Regions from separate parts of the Halomonas sp. A020 genome, predicted to be linked through region 1. Evidence: predicted binding sites of a transcription regulator. Region 1 holds the regulator's gene; each other region holds the start of a gene.
The links. The regulator PhoB, encoded in region 1, activates phosphate uptake and scavenging genes when phosphate is short. The targets are predictions, from matches to a motif close to TGTCATANNNNTGTCANA.
Positions count from the first base shown of each region.

Region 2: the regulator PhoB is predicted to act here: its motif matches at 2,969-2,986, upstream of FRH_RS00130 (DUF6482 family protein).
Region 3: the regulator PhoB is predicted to act here: its motif matches at 3,580-3,597, upstream of phnD (phosphate/phosphite/phosphonate ABC transporter substrate-binding protein).

Region 1 covers NZ_AP022850.1:1,183,569-1,189,605, reverse strand. The annotation lists gene FRH_RS05495 (FAD-dependent oxidoreductase) at 1-241, opposite strand, end outside; gene FRH_RS05490 (chorismate lyase) at 328-885, shown strand; gene ubiA (4-hydroxybenzoate octaprenyltransferase) at 924-1,814, shown strand; gene phoB (phosphate regulon transcriptional regulator PhoB) at 1,926-2,615, shown strand; gene phoR (phosphate regulon sensor histidine kinase PhoR) at 2,618-3,910, shown strand; gene FRH_RS05470 (hypothetical protein) at 4,268-4,567, shown strand; gene FRH_RS05465 (hypothetical protein) at 5,147-5,467, shown strand; gene cysZ (sulfate transporter CysZ) at 5,539-6,037, opposite strand, start outside.
Region 2 covers NZ_AP022850.1:19,585-25,621, reverse strand. The annotation lists gene FRH_RS00150 (hypothetical protein) at 1-513, shown strand, start outside; gene rplI (50S ribosomal protein L9) at 529-975, shown strand; gene dnaB (replicative DNA helicase) at 1,134-2,522, shown strand; gene FRH_RS00135 (hypothetical protein) at 2,605-2,898, shown strand; gene FRH_RS00130 (DUF6482 family protein) at 3,038-3,340, shown strand; gene FRH_RS00125 (DUF393 domain-containing protein) at 3,354-3,758, opposite strand; gene FRH_RS00120 (cryptochrome/photolyase family protein) at 3,755-5,368, opposite strand; gene hemH (ferrochelatase) at 5,478-6,037, shown strand, end outside.
Region 3 covers NZ_AP022850.1:1,573,588-1,579,624, forward strand. The annotation lists gene FRH_RS07340 (alkaline phosphatase D family protein) at 1-1,670, shown strand, start outside; gene FRH_RS07345 (bifunctional diguanylate cyclase/phosphodiesterase) at 1,790-3,544, shown strand; gene phnD (phosphate/phosphite/phosphonate ABC transporter substrate-binding protein) at 3,654-4,619, shown strand; gene phnC (phosphonate ABC transporter ATP-binding protein) at 4,745-5,620, shown strand; gene phnE (phosphonate ABC transporter, permease protein PhnE) at 5,617-6,037, shown strand, end outside.

The DNA.
Region 1 (6,037 bases):
CCAGTGCACTGGCATCGCGCTGGGCGAGCTTGTCAGGGCCGAGGCGTTTGGCAAAGCCGGTGGAAAGCAGGGGCTTGCTGTAGTCATCGCCGCTGTCTGCACTGATCAGCGTGATAGTGCGTGTATCTCCCTGGCGTCGCAGGGTACGCGCTAGCCCCACGCCTGCCATGCCGGTTCCGACGATCGCCAGAGCAGTTGAGTGAGGAGAGGGCGTGGAAGAGGTCGTGTGTGAGTTGGGCATACCGTCCCCTGACGTCGGTGGAACAAAAGCCTATAAACCACCATGTTACACTAGCTCACTCTCAATTGACTGCCCTGGAGGCCTAGGTGACCGCCCCCGAGTTTTCACTCTTTCCTCAGTGGCTGCCGGTGGCCGCTGCTCGGCCAGCCATGAGCGCGCCTTGGTGGCAGTGGGTCGCCTCCACGGATTCGTTGACCGCCCGCCTGATGGCCGCCGGTAAGCCGGGCGCATTTCGGGTGCGCGTGTTGCGCCAGACCATCGGCCTGCCCCAGCGCGATGAAGCCCTTGCCCTGGGCATTGCACACCGCCGCTATGCGTGGCTGCGTGAGGTGGCGCTGTGTATCGATGAAACGCCGTGGGTCGTGGCGCGTTCGGTGGCATCGCTTCACCACCTGCAGGGCAAAGGGTTGGGCAACTTAGGTGAGCGTTCGCTAGGCAGCTGGCTATTCCAGAAGCCTGATTTGGTGCGCGGGCCGCTGGAAGTAACGTCGGCCGCGCCGCCATTCAACCGGCTGACGCTGGGATCGTCGGCCAGTAGCCTTTGGGGGCGGCGCTCCGTCTTTGAGCACGGCGGGCTGTCGTTGCTGGTGCAGGAGTACTTTTTATCCACCATGACAGATGCACTGAGCCTGCCGTCGCGCTAGGCTAACGCAGCGACTTTTTCGACGAGGTAAGCATGAGCATGGACCGTTCTCTGTTGCGCCCAACCGGGTGGGCCCGCCTGACCGATTTCCTACAGCTAATGCGCTTGGACCGGCCGATAGGTACTTGGCTGTTGATGTGGCCAACGCTATGGGCGCTGTGGATCGCCTCGGACGGGGTGCCGGGCCGCGATGTACTGCTGATCTTCATTGCCGGGGTGTACGTAATGCGCGCGGCAGGCTGCGTGGTGAACGACTACGCCGACCGCCACTTCGATGGCCATGTAAAGCGCACCCGGCAGCGGCCGCTGGCCACCGGCCGTATTAGTGAAACCGAGGCGCAGCTGCTGTTCGTGGCGCTGGTGGCGGCGGCCTTCGTGTTGGTCCTGTTGACCAATTGGTTTACCGTGCTGCTCTCCTTCGGCGGTGTGCTGCTAGCGTTCATTTATCCTTTCATGAAGCGCTATACCCACTTTCCCCAAGTGGTCCTGGGGGCGGCGTTCTCCTGGGCGATTCCGATGGCGTTTGGCGCCGTGCTCGGCGAGGTGCCACTCGTGGCGTGGCTACTGTTCAGCGCTAACGTGCTATGGACAGTGGCCTACGATACCCAGTACGCCATGGTCGATCGCGATGACGACCTGAAGATCGGCATCAAATCCACGGCGGTGCTGTTTGGCAGTGCCGACCGTCTCATCATTGGCTTGCTGCAGCTTGCCACCCTAGCGTTGTTGATTTGGGTGGGGCTGATGGCGAGCCTGGGCGGTTTCTTCTGGCTCGGTGTGGTCGGAATGGCGGTAACCTTTGCCCATCAACAGCGTTTGATCGTTCACCGGGAGCGTGATCGCTGTTTCCAAGCGTTTTTGAATAATCACTGGTCGGGGCTCTTGGTCTTTGCCGGCATTGCTCTAAGCGAGTGGCCCGTGGCTGGCTAATATTGCTGGGTGTCATAGAATTGTCATTAAGTCATGGTGTTATCGTCACAGACATGTCATTGAACCGTTTTCGCATACATGAGCTTTCTTAGCACACCGTGAGGCCCTGGAATGACCGCCAAGACCGTACTGATCGTCGATGATGAGGCGCCCATTCGCGAGATGATCGCTGTGGCGCTGGAAATGGCTGACTATCGCGTGCTTGAAGCGGATAACGCCCAGGATGCCCACGCGATGGTCGTAGATCATCAGCCCGACCTGCTGCTGCTGGACTGGATGATGCCTGGCACCAGCGGCATCGAATTGGCACGCCGTCTCAAGCGCGAAGAGGCTACTGCGGAACTGCCGATCATCATGCTGACCGCCAAGGGCGAAGAGGATAATAAGATCCAAGGTCTGGAAGCGGGCGCCGACGATTACATCACCAAGCCGTTTTCGCCCCGTGAGCTGGTAGCGCGCCTGAAAGCCGTTCTGCGCCGGGCGACCCCGCGCGGCGTGGAAGATCCCATCGAAATCAATGGGCTGCTGTTAGACCCGGTGAGCCATCGTGTTAGCGCGTATGGAAAGGCGCTGGAGATGGGCCCTACCGAGTATCGATTACTGCAGTTTTTCATGACCCACCAAGAGCGTGCCTATACCCGTAGCCAGCTTCTCGATCAGGTGTGGGGCGGCAACGTGTACGTAGAGGAGCGCACGGTGGACGTGCACATTCGCCGGTTGCGTAAGGCGCTAGGGGAGGCGCACCAGAATTTGATTCAAACAGTGCGGGGCACTGGGTATCGTTTCTCTGCTCGGGTGTAGTCGTGCGCCTGTGGAGCCGTGAATGGTGGCGCATTACCTGGCTGGCGCTATTGGGCATGTGCCTGGGGTGGCTGGTGGGGTATCCCGGTGTGGGGCTCGCCGCTGGCCTCTTATTCTGTTTGATTTATCACTTGCGCCAATTAAAGGCGCTGTTCCAATGGCTGACGCTTCACCCTCACGATGAGCCGCCCGCGGCAACGGGGCTTTGGGGTGAGCTTTTCGATCGTCTCTACCGCTATCAAAAGAGCCAACGCATTACTCAAAGCCGCCTGCGGGCGACCCTTGCGCGTATTCAGGAATCCTCGGAAGCGATGCGTGATAGCGTCGTGATGCTGGATCGGCATGGTGATTTAGAGTGGTGGAATAGCGCGGCTACCGAGATGTTGGGCCTGCAAACCGCCCATGACCGCGGACAGCATATTACCAACTTGCTGCGCGACCCACGCTTCATTAGCTACTTCAATGCCCGGGAGTATGGCGAGCCGCTAACACTCACCTCACCCATCGATGAGCGGCGTATTCTGCAGTATCAAATCACGCTCTATGGTGATGACGAGCGCTTGGTCATGGCCCGGGACATTACGCGCTTGCATCGCCTCGAACAGATGCGCCGTGACTTCGTAGCCAACGTGTCTCACGAGCTGCGCACACCGCTGACCGTGCTGTCGGGTTACTTGGAAACCTATGGCGATTTGAAAGAGCTGCTGCCGCCCCGTTTGGGCAAAGGCATCGGTCAAATGGAGGAGCAGACCAAGCGCATGCAGAACTTGGTCAACGACCTGCTACTACTCTCTAGGCTCGAAATCGATCGAGGGGGAGAAGATCACCAGCCGCTTGCCGTCGGGCCGATGCTGGAGAGTATTCGCCGCGATGCGCTGGCGCTGTCTCACCAGCAACACAGCGTGCAGATCGTACTCGATTGCGAAGCGCGCCTAATCGGCAGTGAGCAGGAGCTGCGCAGTGCGATCTCCAACTTGGCATTCAACGCAGTGCGTTATACGCCGGAGGGAAGTCAAATCACGCTCCGCTGGGCGGCTCTGCCCAATGGCAGTGCCTGCATCGAAGTGGACGACGACGGTGAAGGGATCGATCCGGTCCATATCCCGCGTCTCACCGAACGCTTCTACCGCGTCGATAAGGGGCGCAGCACCGCCACCGGTGGCACTGGGCTGGGCCTGGCCATTGTAAAACACGTTCTCCTGCGCCACGATGCGCAGCTCCAAGTGGAGTCGTTGCCCGGTGAAGGGGCACTGTTCCGTTGCGTATTCCCGGCCACTAGGGTGGTCAACGAGTAAAAATGCCGCTCGGCCACTCGTTTCACCGGCCTCACCTCGTACACTCAATCCTTCCTCATTCGTCGATTTGCATAATCTATGTACAAGTGTGTCATATTGGCATGTAAGCATGGTCAAACACCGCGCATGTGCCATATGTAGCCAATTAACTCGCTATGAAATCGCGGCTGAAGCTATTTTGGCATGGCTTTATTTTTTTATAAACTATTGTATTTATATGTATTTTTCTATTTTTTTGAAATTTTGGCATGTCGGATGCAAAAATTCTGGTAAGGAAGATTACCGCAGGAACTGGTAAGACATGAAGTCGCTCTTCCTTACTAAAGCGGTATTTCACAGCGATCGAGGAGGCGGAATATGATGTCCAAGGAACTACTCAAGAAAGCTGGTATTTTAGGTGTAACGTTTGGTTTGGTAGCAAGCCCATTGGCTTTTGCCCAAGAGCCTGCTGACCCGGCCGACAATATTTCTCCAGACGAGCAGCCGGTGGAATCTCAGTCCAGCGATACTGCGATGCCATCTGATCATGGCAACCAAGATTTAACCCATGACGAAGGCGATAACGCCAGCGATATGGAGCCGAATTCCATGAGCGATGACTCGGATGCGACATACGACAGCACCGAAGAGCTTCCGGAAGAAAATAGCGGCATGTAAGTTGTAACATTTATTTGCAAAGCTGTTAAAAACTCTTACGCTTAGGAGTGAGCATTTAAGGGGCAAGGATGTCCTATAGCAAGGATGCTCAAAGATTCATGGAAAGAATCAGATAACGATCAATACGCTGGTCAGGGGATATACCAAGGTTGGCACCCCGCAAAAGGATAGGAAGCCAGACGTCAGTATCGTTGACAAGTAAGAGTGACCAAGACCCCGCCCTGCGGGGTCTAATTTTTTGTGCCTGCGGCATATGCAGAGGGTATGTAAGGTTTTCTTTAGAACGAGCCTGCATGAAAGTCTGCGGAATCTTTCTTAAGGTGAGTCATTCTGCGCCACGTACACGGCGCATGTGTCATTATTGCACAATATATTTGAGGTATTTTTGACGTTGCTGCATTATATTGCGCACAATGTAATTTGTATAAATACATGTTTATAAAATAATTTTTTATTTTCTATGTAATTTGGCATCTTGTGTGCAATAACTAGGTGTTAAGTTAGCCATTAGTCGTAGGCGCTCATGTGTTCTGGTTCTGGCCTACGCCGACTGGCTCCACGTTAAAGGAGTACGTAGCGATGTTATTTAACGAGTTAGCGAAAAAGACGGCTGTTCTAAGCGTTGCATTCGGTTTGGTTGCAAGTCCAATGGCCTTTGCCCACACGTCCATTGAATTGAATAAAGACCGTTCTGCAGGTCACGATATTATCGAGCCAAGCTCGCACAATACGTCAGGTCCGGCCCAGTATTCTACTAGTGACCTGATCCATGACGAAGGTGACACGCTGGATTACTCTACGTCTAGCAGCGCCAACGACTCAACCGATACAGCCACCCGCAAAACGGGCTATGACGCCAATGAGCTGAACCGCGACGAAGGTGACGGTATCCGTTGGTAAGCCCAGCGCTATATCCCCAAAACCCCGCCTAGGCGGGGTTTTTTGTGTCTATGCCTCCCACTGTCGCGTCGTCACGGGTTCACTACATCCTGTGTGCCGCGATAATGCCCGTCCCACATGAGCACTGCCCCTGCGACGGCGCCGGGTATCAAAAACAGATTGGCAAGGGGAATCCAGGTAACCAGCATGATCAACCCGCCGTAGGTAAGGCTGGGCCACCAGCGTCGCGAGAGGCGGCTGCGCATATCACGAAACGTGACTTTGTTATTATCCATTGGATAATCCAGATAGGTGATCGCCATCACCCAGGCGGAAAACAGCGCCCACAAAAGCGGCGCAAGTAGGTTGAGGCCGGGAATCCAGCTGAGAATGAACAGCGCCGCCATGCGCGGCAGAATATAGCCCAGCTTGACTAGCTCGCGCCCCAGTGCGTCGATGGCCGTTTTAGCCAGTCCGCGATCGTCCAGCGGTTCCCGCCCGGTGGCTTGTCGCTCGACTTTTGCGGCAAGAAAGCCGTAAAACGGTGCGGCAATGAGGTGAGTCACGAGGGTGAAGGTGAAAAAGATCACC
Region 2 (6,037 bases), 1.2 Mb from region 1:
GGTGGCACCGAACTCATGCTGGAGCAACTGCGCGAGAGCTCGCAAGAGATCGACCGCATGCTCACGGAGTTTGCCAACCAAGGCATCGATACGACGACTCTGGCCGCCATGGTCATTGGCGGCGTCACGGGGTTGGTTGTGCTGTTAGCGGCCATCGCATGTCTGGCGCTAGCACGCAGCTGGCAGGCTGGGCTTTATAACCCAGGTGGCTTTCGTGATGAGTTTCATGCCTTGCGTTTGACACCCAAGGAGCTCGCTATCTTAGTGGGGCTTGGGGTGGCAGGCATGGTGCTGGGAGCGCAGGCGCTGGCCATGCTGAGTTGGATTCCGCTGCTGATCGCCGGTATTGCGTTAGTGCACGGGTTTATTGGAATAAAGGGGATGAACGGGCTGTGGCTGGTAGCATTCTATGTGCTGCTGATCACGACCTGGCCCACGATTCTCATTGTGCTGCTGTTGGGGCTGATCGATACATTCGCGAACGTTCGCGCACGCCTTGCCCGCAGCAATTGACAAGAGGTTTACGAGATGGAAGTCATTCTGCTCGACAACATTGGTAAGCTGGGCGGCCTGGGTGACAAAGTCACTGTCAAGCCCGGTTATGGTCGTAACTACTTGGTACCCTACGGTTTAGCCGTACCGGCCACCAAAGAGAACGTAGAAGCGTTCGAAGCGCAGCGTGCCGAGCTCGAAGCACAAGCCGCTGAGCGTAAAGCCGAAGCCCAAGCACGCGCTGAGCAGCTCAACGACATCGAACTGTCGTTGGTGTCCAAAGCCGGTGACGAAGGCAAGCTGTTCGGCTCTATCGGTCCGCGTGACCTGGCCGACGCCATCTCCTCTGCTGGCATCGAAGTTGCCAAGAGCGAAGTGCGTATGCCGCAGGGCCCGATTCGCCAAACGGGCGAATACGACATCGACCTCCACCTGCATGCAGAAGTGGACGCCGTTGTACGCGTGGTCGTTGTCGCCGAGTAATCTCGCTCGCCAACGCTAACGCCTCAAAGGGCGCGGGATCTCCCGCGCCCTTTGTCTTTTATGAACCGCTGACGAGTGTGATTCGGCCAGTGGTGTGAAGGAAGCTGCCCGGCTAAGATAAGCGCCGTTGGCAACGCGTTACATTTAAGGAGCTCGCTATGCAGGACCAGCCCTCTGCTGATCAGGAAACGGCGGCGCTAAAGCTGCCGCCGCACTCGCTAGAGGCGGAGCAGTCGGTGTTAGGCGGGCTCATGCTAGACAATCAAGCCTGGGATAACGTGTCCGAGCGCTTGGTCGCCGACGATTTCTATCGCTATGAGCACCGTTTGGTGTTCAACGTGATGATTCACTTGGCGGAATCAGGGCAGCCGCTCGATGTGGTCACGCTGTCCGAAGCGCTGGAAGCGCGGGACCAGTTGGATACCGTCGGCGGGCTAGGGTTTCTGGCGGAGCTTGCCCGCAATACGCCCTCGGCCAGCAACATACGCGCCTACGCGGATATCGTTCGCGAACGCGCCACGCTGCGCAAGCTGATTCGTGCCGCCAACCAAATCGCCGAAGGGGCGTTCTCACCGCAGGGACGACCCGCCGATGAGCTGTTGAACGAAGCCGAGCGGCTGGTGTTTCAAATTGCCGAAGAGCGCCCCAAAACCGGTGGACCTATCGGTATGAGCGATCTGCTCACCAAAGCGGTCGACCGCATTGATGAGCTATTCAACCTCAAAGGCGAGATGACTGGTCTCTCCACCGGTTTCCGCGATCTGGACGAGATGACCTCGGGTCTGCAGCCCTCCGACTTGGTGATCATCGCTGGGCGTCCATCGATGGGTAAGACGACATTCGCCATGAACTTGGTCGAGCATGCGGTCATCTCTAGCGACAAGCCGGTCATGGTGTTCTCCATGGAGATGCCCGCAGAGTCGCTGATGCTACGGATGCTCTCTTCACTGGGGCGCATCGACCAGACGCGCGTTCGCTCGGGCCAGCTGGAAGATGAGGATTGGCCAAGGCTCACATCGGCTGTCAACCTTCTCAAAGACAAACAGCTGTTCATCGATGATACCGCCGCGCTCTCGCCCAATGAGATGCGCTCGCGACTGCGCCGTATCGTGCGTGAGCACGGCAACATGGCGCTGATCATGATTGACTATCTTCAGTTGATGCAGATCCCTGGCTTTTCCGAAAACCGCACGGGGGAAATCTCTGAGATCTCACGCTCTCTGAAAGGTTTGGCAAAGGAGTTCAACTGCCCGGTCGTGGCGCTTTCGCAGCTTAACCGCTCGCTCGAACAGCGCCCCAACAAGCGCCCCGTGATGTCGGATTTGAGGGAGTCGGGCGCGATCGAGCAGGATGCGGACGTCATTGCCTTCGTTTACCGGGATGAGGTGTATAACCCCGACAACCCAGATAACCAGGGCATTGCGGAGCTCATCATCGGTAAGCAGCGTAACGGGCCGATTGGCACCGTTCACATGGCTTTCATTGGTAAATACACGCGCTTCGAGGATTTGGCGCCCGATAGCTATGGCGAGGCGTTTGGCGATTAACTTGAGCGTCATGGGGGAGAACGTATAATGCGCACCCTCATGAGCAGTTCGCCTCGAGCAGATAGAGAGACAGGAGTAACAAATGGCAGGTGGTTTTAGGCGCGGTAACCGCAAACGTCTTCCGAAACTGGAAGGCCGTGGTGAACTCCAGTCGCTAGAGCGCGAAGGCCCTTTCAAAGAGTGGCTGGGCATGCCCGATCTCTATCGCTACTTTTTGGTGGTGGAGGGGGAGAAGTACAGCTACCAAACCGAAGATGCTGAACTCCCCGTCGTGGTAGGCGACAAAGTGGTGTTTCGCTATAAAGAGACCAAAGGTGGGAACTGGATCGATCGTAACTCGCTGGGCAAAGCAATCGACCCCTCCGAGTATCAATAAGTCGACCGTTAGTTGACGATTGAGACAGGAACTCTTCCCTGTTATTGCCGTCTTAGGCAGTTAGTGCCAAGGTAATATGATTGTCATGGAGCCGCTTCATGCTGTGTTCCATGACGATGACCAATAACAGGAGGGAACCATGGAACTGAAAGCGCTGAAACAGTTCGTCGTGAATCACGACAATTTTGAAATCCGTGTGATTACCCATTCGGGTAGTCGTTTTTACCAAGTCGAGCTTGAAGATGTAGAAGGTGAGCGCCACATGTTGATGCAGCGCGGTAAACCGATGCTGTTTCGCTCACTGGATGACGTTTATCTAGAGCTCAAGCGTGCGGGTATCCATCGCGCCTACTTAGTGCAGCACGTGCCTCAAGATGAGGTGATTGGCCGCGACGCTCATTATAGTGCGCCGCTGACCTCGCGTATGCCGCTCGTCTTTTGATCCAGCCGCTGTATTAGCTGACGGTTTTACCCTGTCGTTTTTCCCACCATCGCCCCAGCCGAATACGGCGACGGGCAAAGAAACGGTAGCCTGCATCCATCATGCTGCGCAGGCCCGGTAAGCAAGATAGCTTTACCAGCCGCCGGTAGCCCAACACCGCATAGAGGGCCCGGCTGGCGTCCATCCCGATGAACCACCTCCCTTCTTGATCTTGCAAATGCAGTTGGCCCATCATGGCGTCGAAACTGCGACCGACCTCGTCTGGCTTGAACTCGCTGCTCTGAATATCGACCAGCCGAACGCGAGACCGATGGCGGTGTTTGGCGAGCCAAGCGACTTCCACTCGGCAAAAGGGGCAGTCCCCGTCATGGTAGAGCGTGACCGGAGCCTGGGCATCCAGCGCTGCGAAACGGCTCATGAGCGGTTCTCCGAGTTAGATGTAGAGGAAGCGTGTTGGGCAGCAGAGGCATAGCCCTTCGTATGCGCCGGTTGGCCGTAGCCTTTACTGGTTGGCAGTTTGGCAAGGAATTGCTCGGCCTGCTGGCGAATGGCCTCGCGCTTCTCCTCTTTCATGCGTCCTAACGAGCCATAAATGAGCTTCATTCGTGGATTACGGTTGAGCCGTTCCGCATTGGTTTCCAAAAAGTGCCAGTAAAGACTGTTGAAAGGGCAGGCTTTGGGGCCGGTCATCTGTTTGGGCGAGTAGCGACAGTGCTGACAGTGATCAGACATCTTATCGATGTATTTACCCGAAGCGCAGTAAGGCTTGGAGCCCATCAAACCGCCATCGGCGTGCAGTACCATCCCGAGGGTATTAGGCAGTTCGACCCACTCGCAGGCATCGGCGTAGACGGCGAGGTACCAGTCGCACAGCGCTTCGGGCTTGACGCCGCACAGCAGGGCAAAGTTGCCGGTGACCATGAGTCGCTGGATGTGGTGCGCATAGCTGTTGTCGATGGTCATTTGAATGGCGCGCTGCAGGCAGCGCATGTCGGTGTTGGCGTCCCAATAAAACGCGGGCAGCTCGCGGGTGAAGCCTAGCTGGTTCTCCTGTTTGTACCCGGGCATGTGCGTCCAGTAGAGCCCGCGCACGTATTCGCGCCAGCCGAGTATTTGGCGGATGAAACCCTCTACCGCATTGATAGGCGCTTTGCCCGCATGGTAGTGCGCCTCGGCGGCGTCACACACTTCCATCGGCGAGAGCAGGCCAATGTTCATCGCCGCAGACAGGCGTGAGTGATACAAAAAGGGTTCTCGGTCACTAATGGCATCTTGGTAGCGGCCAAAGTCTGCTAGCCCGTGTTCGATGAAGTGGTTCAAATCGACCAGTGCCTGCCGCCGGGTGACCGGCAAGTTGAAGGTCTCCATCGTTCCCATGTGATCAGCGAAATGGTCAGCGGCGTCCTTAAGAGCTGCTTTTGTCACGTCATCCTGGCCGTGGTTGGGCAGCGCAGGAAAGCTCAGCGAGGTATCGATGGGCTCGCGGTTGTCGTGGTCGTAATTCCACTGGCCGCCGCTGGGCGTGTCGCCCTCCATGAGCAGGCCGGTACGCTTGCGCTGCTCGCGGTAGAAATACTCCAGGCGCAGCTGTTTGCGGCCCTCTGCCCAGCGTGAAAAGTCGTCCGGTGTGGTGAAGAAGCGGTCATCTTCCCACAGCTGCCAGGGGAGGGCGTTGTGTTGGCGCTGCTGCATGTCGTTCCACAGCCGCCACTCGCCGGGGCGGGTAACGCGAATTTCATCACAGCCGTACTGCTTGGCGAGCCGCTCGGCTTCTTCTATCAGCGACTGGGTGTTATCGCCATCATTGATGCGGCTGTAATGCACCGTATAGCCTTTGTCTCTCAAGGCGTCGGCAAAGTGGCGCATGGCGGCCATGAAAAGACCGATCTTATGCAGATGGTGCGGCACGTAGCGTGCTTCTTCGGCCACTTCGCACAGCGCCACCACCGCATTGGAAGGCGCTTCGCGAAGGGTTGGCAGCGTCAGCGTGAGCTGATCACCCAGTACCAGGAGTAACGGCTTGGACATGAGTTGGCCTGCAGTTATACAAATAATGTTGATAGTATAACTTTATGCCGCGACTTTGCTGAAAAGTGTTAAGATTTTGCCCATTACGTACACCCGAGGAGTTAGCGAGATGGCCGATAGCATCGTGAAGGATCAACCCGGTGAGGGGCGCTTGGCCCACGCGCCCAGCAGCCACCCTGCCGTTCCCCGCGCCAAGGTGGGCGTCGTTCTAGCGAATCTGGGAACGCCCGATGCCACCGATTACTGGTCCATGCGTCGCTATCTCAGCGAGTTCTTGTCCGATAAACGAGTCGTAGATTATGCCGGATGGAAATGGCAGCCTCTTTTGCAGCTCATCATCCTAACCAAGCGTCCGTTCTCCTCGGGCAATGCGTACAAGAGCATCTGGAATAACGAGAAGAACGAAAGCCCGTTGCTGACCATCACCCGTGCACAAACGGAAAAAATGACCGAGCGCCTGAAAGCGCTTTACGGCGACGATGTCGAGGTCGATTTCTGTATGCGCTACGGCAATCCTTCAACGGACAGCGTGCTCAAACGCATGAAAGAGAAGGGTTGTGAGCGCATCGTCTTCTTCCCGCTCTATCCGCAGTACGGCTCGCCCACTACCGCTACTGCCAATGATCAAGCGTTTCGTACGCTGATGAAAATGAAGTGGCAGCCCTATAT
Region 3 (6,037 bases), 390 kb from region 1:
TCGCCTACGATCTCCAGGTGAAAAGCCAGGAAGGGCAGTGGCGGCCTCTGCCTGAATGGGCGCCGTGGCTATGCCACGATGGCTACGACTCTCCGGGCTTTGTGTTGGCCTCTCGCCACCACCGCTTGATGCACGGCTCTTGCCGTAAACCCCACCACGACAGCGCCGACGGCTTAGTAAGGGCCGATAGCTGGCTGGCCGAGCGTCAGGAGACGCCCTCCGAGTGGCCCGCATGGCTGCTGATGACCGGTGATCAGGTATACGTCGACGACGTGGCGGGCCCTATGCTGCGCGCCGTACATGCGTTGATTGCCCGATTGGGGTTGGTCGATGAGTGGCTGGAAGGTGCTACCGTCGAGGGTAGCCAAGCACTCTACAATGCCCCGGAGAGCTACTACCATCGAGAAGCACTGCTGCCGGATGTCACCAGTAATGCGGCGCTGCGTGAGCGCTTTTTTGGGGGCGTGAAAAAACCCGTCTTTACATCGGCCAACGCCCAGAATCATCTCATGACCCTGGCCGAGATGCTCGCCATGTACTGCCTGGTATGGTCGCCGACACCGTGGCAAGTGATCGCCTATGAGGCACCGGCGCTAGGCGAAAAAGAGGCCGAGGCTTATCGCGAAGAGCAGGCAATCATCGAAGCGTTCGTAGAGGGGCTACCCCAGTGCGCTCGGTTAATGGCCCACGTGCCCAGCCTGATGATTTTCGATGATCATGATGTCACCGATGACTGGAACCTGACCGCCGACTGGGAGCGCTGCGCCTATGGGCATCCGTTCTCCAAGCGCATTATTGGTAACGCGCTGGTGGCGTATTTGCTTTGCCAGGGGTGGGGGAATGCGCCCGATAAACTTAATCCGTTGCTTCACCAAGCGATCACGCTGTTCGACGATGTCGGCCCGCTGAAGCCTGACCACCAGGACGCGTTTATCGAGCGGCTGCTGCGCTTTCAGGGCTGGGAGTTTCAGGTGCCGGGCACGCCCACGCTCATCGTACTGGATACCCGCACCCGGCGCTGGCGCAGCGAGCGCAGCCCCAACCGCCCGTCTGGCTTGATGGATTGGGAAGCGCTGATGGAGATGCAGCAGGCGCTGCTGGGCACCCAAAGCGCGGTCATCGTTTCGCCTGCGCCGATGTTTGGCGTCAAACTGATCGAAGGCATTCAAAAGCTCTTTACCCTGGCGGGCAAGCCGTTGGTGGTCGATGCCGAGAACTGGATGGCGCACCGCGGCGCGGCTAACGTGCTGCTGCATATCTGGCGGCACTCCAAAACGCCCGGTAACTACGTGATTCTCTCGGGAGATGTGCACTACTCCTTTGCCTACGACATCGTCGTGCGCCGTCAGAGGCGCGCTCCCCAGCTATGGCAGATCACCTCCAGCGGAGTGAAAAATACCTTTCCCAAGCAGCTGCTGAATACCTTTGACCGCTTGAACCGCTGGCTCTACGCACCGCTGTCGCCGCTGAACTGGTTCACCAAGCGGCGTAAGCTTAGCATCTACCCCCGCGACCCTGACCAAGCCAGCGCCGGAGAGCGACTGTGGAACGCCAGTGGCATTGGTTTGGTGAGCCTGGATGAGCAGGGCAAGCCAACGGACATTCGCCAGCTCGATGCCAGCGGTGGCGAGGCAGTGTTTCCACCGCCGGCGATCCCTACCGACACGTAAAGAACCGCTGGTTGTCATACAAATGTCATCACAATGACGCACCCTTGCTGCCCTAGTACCTTCCTCATGGAGCGTTACGAATCATAGGGATAGTCGACGTTTGATAGGGCAGCAGGCATATGACCGCACAAGAAGCGCAGTGGCTAAATCACATTATTGCGGCAGAAGAGCTGCACGTGCTGTTCCAACCGATCGTGGACGCCAATCAGCAGGCTATTTACGGCTATGAAGCGCTGATTCGCGGGCCAAAAACGTCTCCGCTTCACTCTCCGCTGCGGTTATTCGATGTGGCGACCCAGGCGGGATTGCTGGTCGAGCTGGACCTGCTTTGCCGGCGTCTTGCCATACGCCGCTTTGCCGAGCTCGACCTGCCGGGACTGCTGTTTCTCAATGTCATGCCGCTGACCATTGTGGAGCGGGATTTTCGTGAAGGGCTGACGCTCAGTTTTATCCAAGAGAGCGGCTTGCCACCCGAGCGGGTGGTCATCGAGCTGACCGAGCATGTGCCGATTCACGACTACGAGCTGATGCGCCAAGCGGTAGATCACTACCGCGACATGGGGTTTCAGGTGGCATTGGACGATTTGGGGGCTGGTCACTCGAGTCTTCGCCACTGGTCGGAGCTACGGCCCGATTTCGTCAAGCTTGACCGTCATTTTATTTCTGGGATCGATCAGGAACCCGCCAAGCGCGAGTTTCTGCGCTCGATTTTGGATGTCGCCCGCAGCCTCGATTGCCAGCTCATTGCCGAGGGGGTCGAAACGGCGGCCGAGCATCTCTGCCTATGGGAACTCGATCGCGGGCTGGCACTGCTGCAAGGGTTCTATTTTGCTCGACCGAGCCCTCAGCCACCCATGCAGCTTAATACGCTATTGCCCGCCACCACCCAGCTCAAAGGCCCGGCGGGACGCACGGCGCACTCCATCTTGCGTCCCATCGAGAGCGTCCCGGCAAGTTGTTTAGTGCCCGCGCTGGCTGAACGCTTTCGCGAAGACCCTAAGCTGCGCTGCGTGGCGGTGGTGGAAGAGAGGGTCCCTGTGGCAGTGGTCCGCCGCAACGCTTTTTTGACGCTGTTTGCCAATCAGTACGGCCACGCGCTGTATGCCAAACGTCGCGTGTTAGATATCGCCGATCCTAAAATGATCGTTGCGGACGCAGAGCTCTCTTTAGAGGCCCTGAGTCAACAGCTCACCGACAGCCGCGATATCGAACAGGAAGATTTCGTCATCGTCGGCGGTGACGGTCACTACCTGGGCATGGGCAATATCGTCGATCTGCTGCGGGAGATTACCGCGATTCAAGTGCGTCAAGCGCGCCATGCCAACCCTCTTACCGGGCTGCCCGGCAATATTTTGATCAACGAAACCCTGGCGGCGTATTTATCCGAAGAGCGTGGGTTCGCGGCGGCATACGTCGATCTGGACAACTTCAAAGCGTTCAACGATGCCTATGGCTATGCTCGCGGTGACCACGTGATCATTTCGCTCTCACGGCTGCTCCAGGCTCAAGTGGAGAGCGCGGGGGGCTTTATTGGGCATATCGGTGGCGACGATTTCATGATGCTGCTGCCGTTAGAGCACTGGCAAAACGTCTGCGAGCAAATTCTCCACTCTTTCGAAGTGCTGGCGCCGGGGTTTTATGAGGAGAGTGATCGGCTGCAGGGGGGAATTTCCATTGAAAGCCGACAAGGGGGCGTGACGTTCTTCCCCTTTGTCAGCGTCTCGATTGCGGTCAAGCCAATTACTGACCCAGCGCCCTGCAAGGCGCTGGATATCGCCGCGCAGCTATCAGAGCTAAAGCATCAGGCCAAAAAAATCGCGGGCAACAGTCTGTTCGTCGAGCGGCGGGGCTGCTGCACCGGAGAAGCCCAGTAGGTCGTCATGTCGTCGTCACCCAAGCGTCACGGGAGTGTCCCACTGCTGTCATATTGGCCCGCCACTATGGCATGAACACTTCATAACTCGCTTAGGTGATGCCATGCACATGCACTCTGTCTCTTTCTCTCGTACGCTGTTGAGCGCCGCTGTCGTAGGCGCTTTTTCACTGGCAGCGGTGTCTGCCTCGGCTGACCTCTCTTCACGCTACACGGACAGCGACGGCGACATGATCGCCGACGTGCCCAGCGACGAGTCGCAGTGGGTCGATCCCGATACGCTGGTCTTTGCTTATACGCCGGTGGAAGATCCCGCCGTTTATGCCGATGTTTGGGCCGATTTTCTGGACCATCTGAGCGACGCTACCGGTAAAAATGTCCAGTTCTTCCCCGTGCAGTCCAACGCTGCCCAGCAGGAAGCCCTGCGCGCAGGACGCTTGCACGTGGCGGGCTTCAACACTGGCGGTGTGCCGGTGGCGGTCAACTGTGGTGGCTTCCGTCCCTTTGCCATGATGGCGGCAGAAGACGGTAGCTTCGGCTACGAGATGGAAATCATCACCTACCCCGATAGCGGCATCGAGTCGGTGGAAGACTTGGCCGGTCGTCAGCTGGCGTTTACCTCCGAAACGTCCAACTCCGGTTTTCGCGCTCCCTCCGCGCTGCTGCGCTCCGAGTACGGCCTGGAAGCGGGTGAAGACTTCGAAACCGCCTTTTCGGGCTCTCACGACAACTCCATCCTAGGCGTCGTGAACAAAGATTACGACGCGGCCGCCATTGCCAACTCCGTCGCCAAACGCATGCTGTCCCGCGACGTGGTGAGCGAAGATGATTACAACGTCATCTATACCTCTGAAACCTTCCCCACGACGGCCTATGGTCTGGCGCACAACCTGAACCCTGAACTTGCCGAGCAGATTCAGGATGCATTCTTTAGCTACGACTGGGAAGGCACACCGCTGGAAGCCGAGTTTGCCAACTCCGGTGAAGCACAGTTCATTCCGATCACCTACCAAGAGAACTGGTCCGTGATCCGTACCATCGCCGATGCCAACGGCGTGACGTACGACTGCGATTGAACGATCCGTCATTCCGTGCGTTTTCTCGGCCAGGAGGGCGACCTTCTGGCCGAGCCGCTATGTAGCTAATGACATAAGCCCTTATTCATATAAGCACTTGAGTATCAGACACTGAGGCACTTCCCATGTTGACACTCACCGGCGTTGGCAAACGCTACCCAACCGGCGATCGCGCGCTGACCGATATTCAGCTGTCGCTTCCCAAAGGGCAGGTCATGGCGCTGATTGGCCCATCTGGCGCGGGAAAGAGCACTCTGATTCGCTGCGTGAACCGACTAGTAGAACCCTCGCAAGGCAGCATTCGATTAGACGATGTGGAGCTGACGACACTCTCGGGTAGCCGTCTGCGCCACGCTCGCCGCGCCATGGGGATGATCTTCCAGGAGTATGCGCTGGTGGACCGCCTGAGCGTGATGGAAAACGTCCTGTCGGGCCAATTGGGGTATGTGGGGTTCTGGCGTAGTTTCTTGCGCCGCTATCCTCAGGAGGCCGTGGCAGAAGCGTTTCGACTGCTGGAGCGCGTTGGCTTGCCCCACGCGATCGATAAACGCGCCGATGCCCTTTCCGGCGGCCAGCGTCAGCGGGTGGGCATCGCCCGGGCGCTGTTGCAAAGCCCCAAACTGCTGTTGGTGGATGAGCCCACAGCCAGTCTAGACCCGAAAACTTCCCGCCAAATCATGCGTTTGATTCGTGAATTGTGCGCCGAGCGCGAGCTGGCCGCTATCATCAACATTCATGACGTAGCGTTGGCCCAGCAGTTTGCCGACCGTATCGTTGGGCTGCGTGCCGGGCAGATCGTCTTCGACGGCAAGCCGAGCGAGCTGACCAGCGAGATGCTGACCACCATTTACGGTGAAGAGGAGTGGGACACCACACCAGAGCCTGCCGATGACGACGAAGAAGAGCACCAGGAGGTGACACCGCGTACCGCACCGTCACCCTCGGCCAGCGCGCCTCAAACACCGCAACAGGGCCGCTTGGCGAGTGGAGGCGCTCAATGAGCACGATAGACACGCGAGCCCGCCAGCAGGCGGCCCGGCAGGGCCAATGGCGGCGGCTGCCGCTGATCGAGAGCCGCCGCCTGCGTTGGGCGTTGGTGCTGGGGGGAGTGGTCTACCTTGTACTGGCGCTCGCTTCGGTGGAAGTGAATTGGGCGCGGGTGGCGGAAGGGGCCGGGCGCGCGTTGAACTTCCTCGGCGCGTTTTTGCAGCCCGATTTCGTCAGCCGTCAAAGCGACATTCTGGCAGGCCTGCTGGAAAGCCTCACCATGACGCTGACCTCGACGGTGATCGGCGTTCTACTCGCCATTCCCGTCGGCTTAGGCGCGGCCAAAAATATTGCGCCGTTACCGGTGTATGCGGTGTGTCGGGCAATTATCGCGATTTCGCGCACCTTTCAGGAGGTCATCATTGCCATCC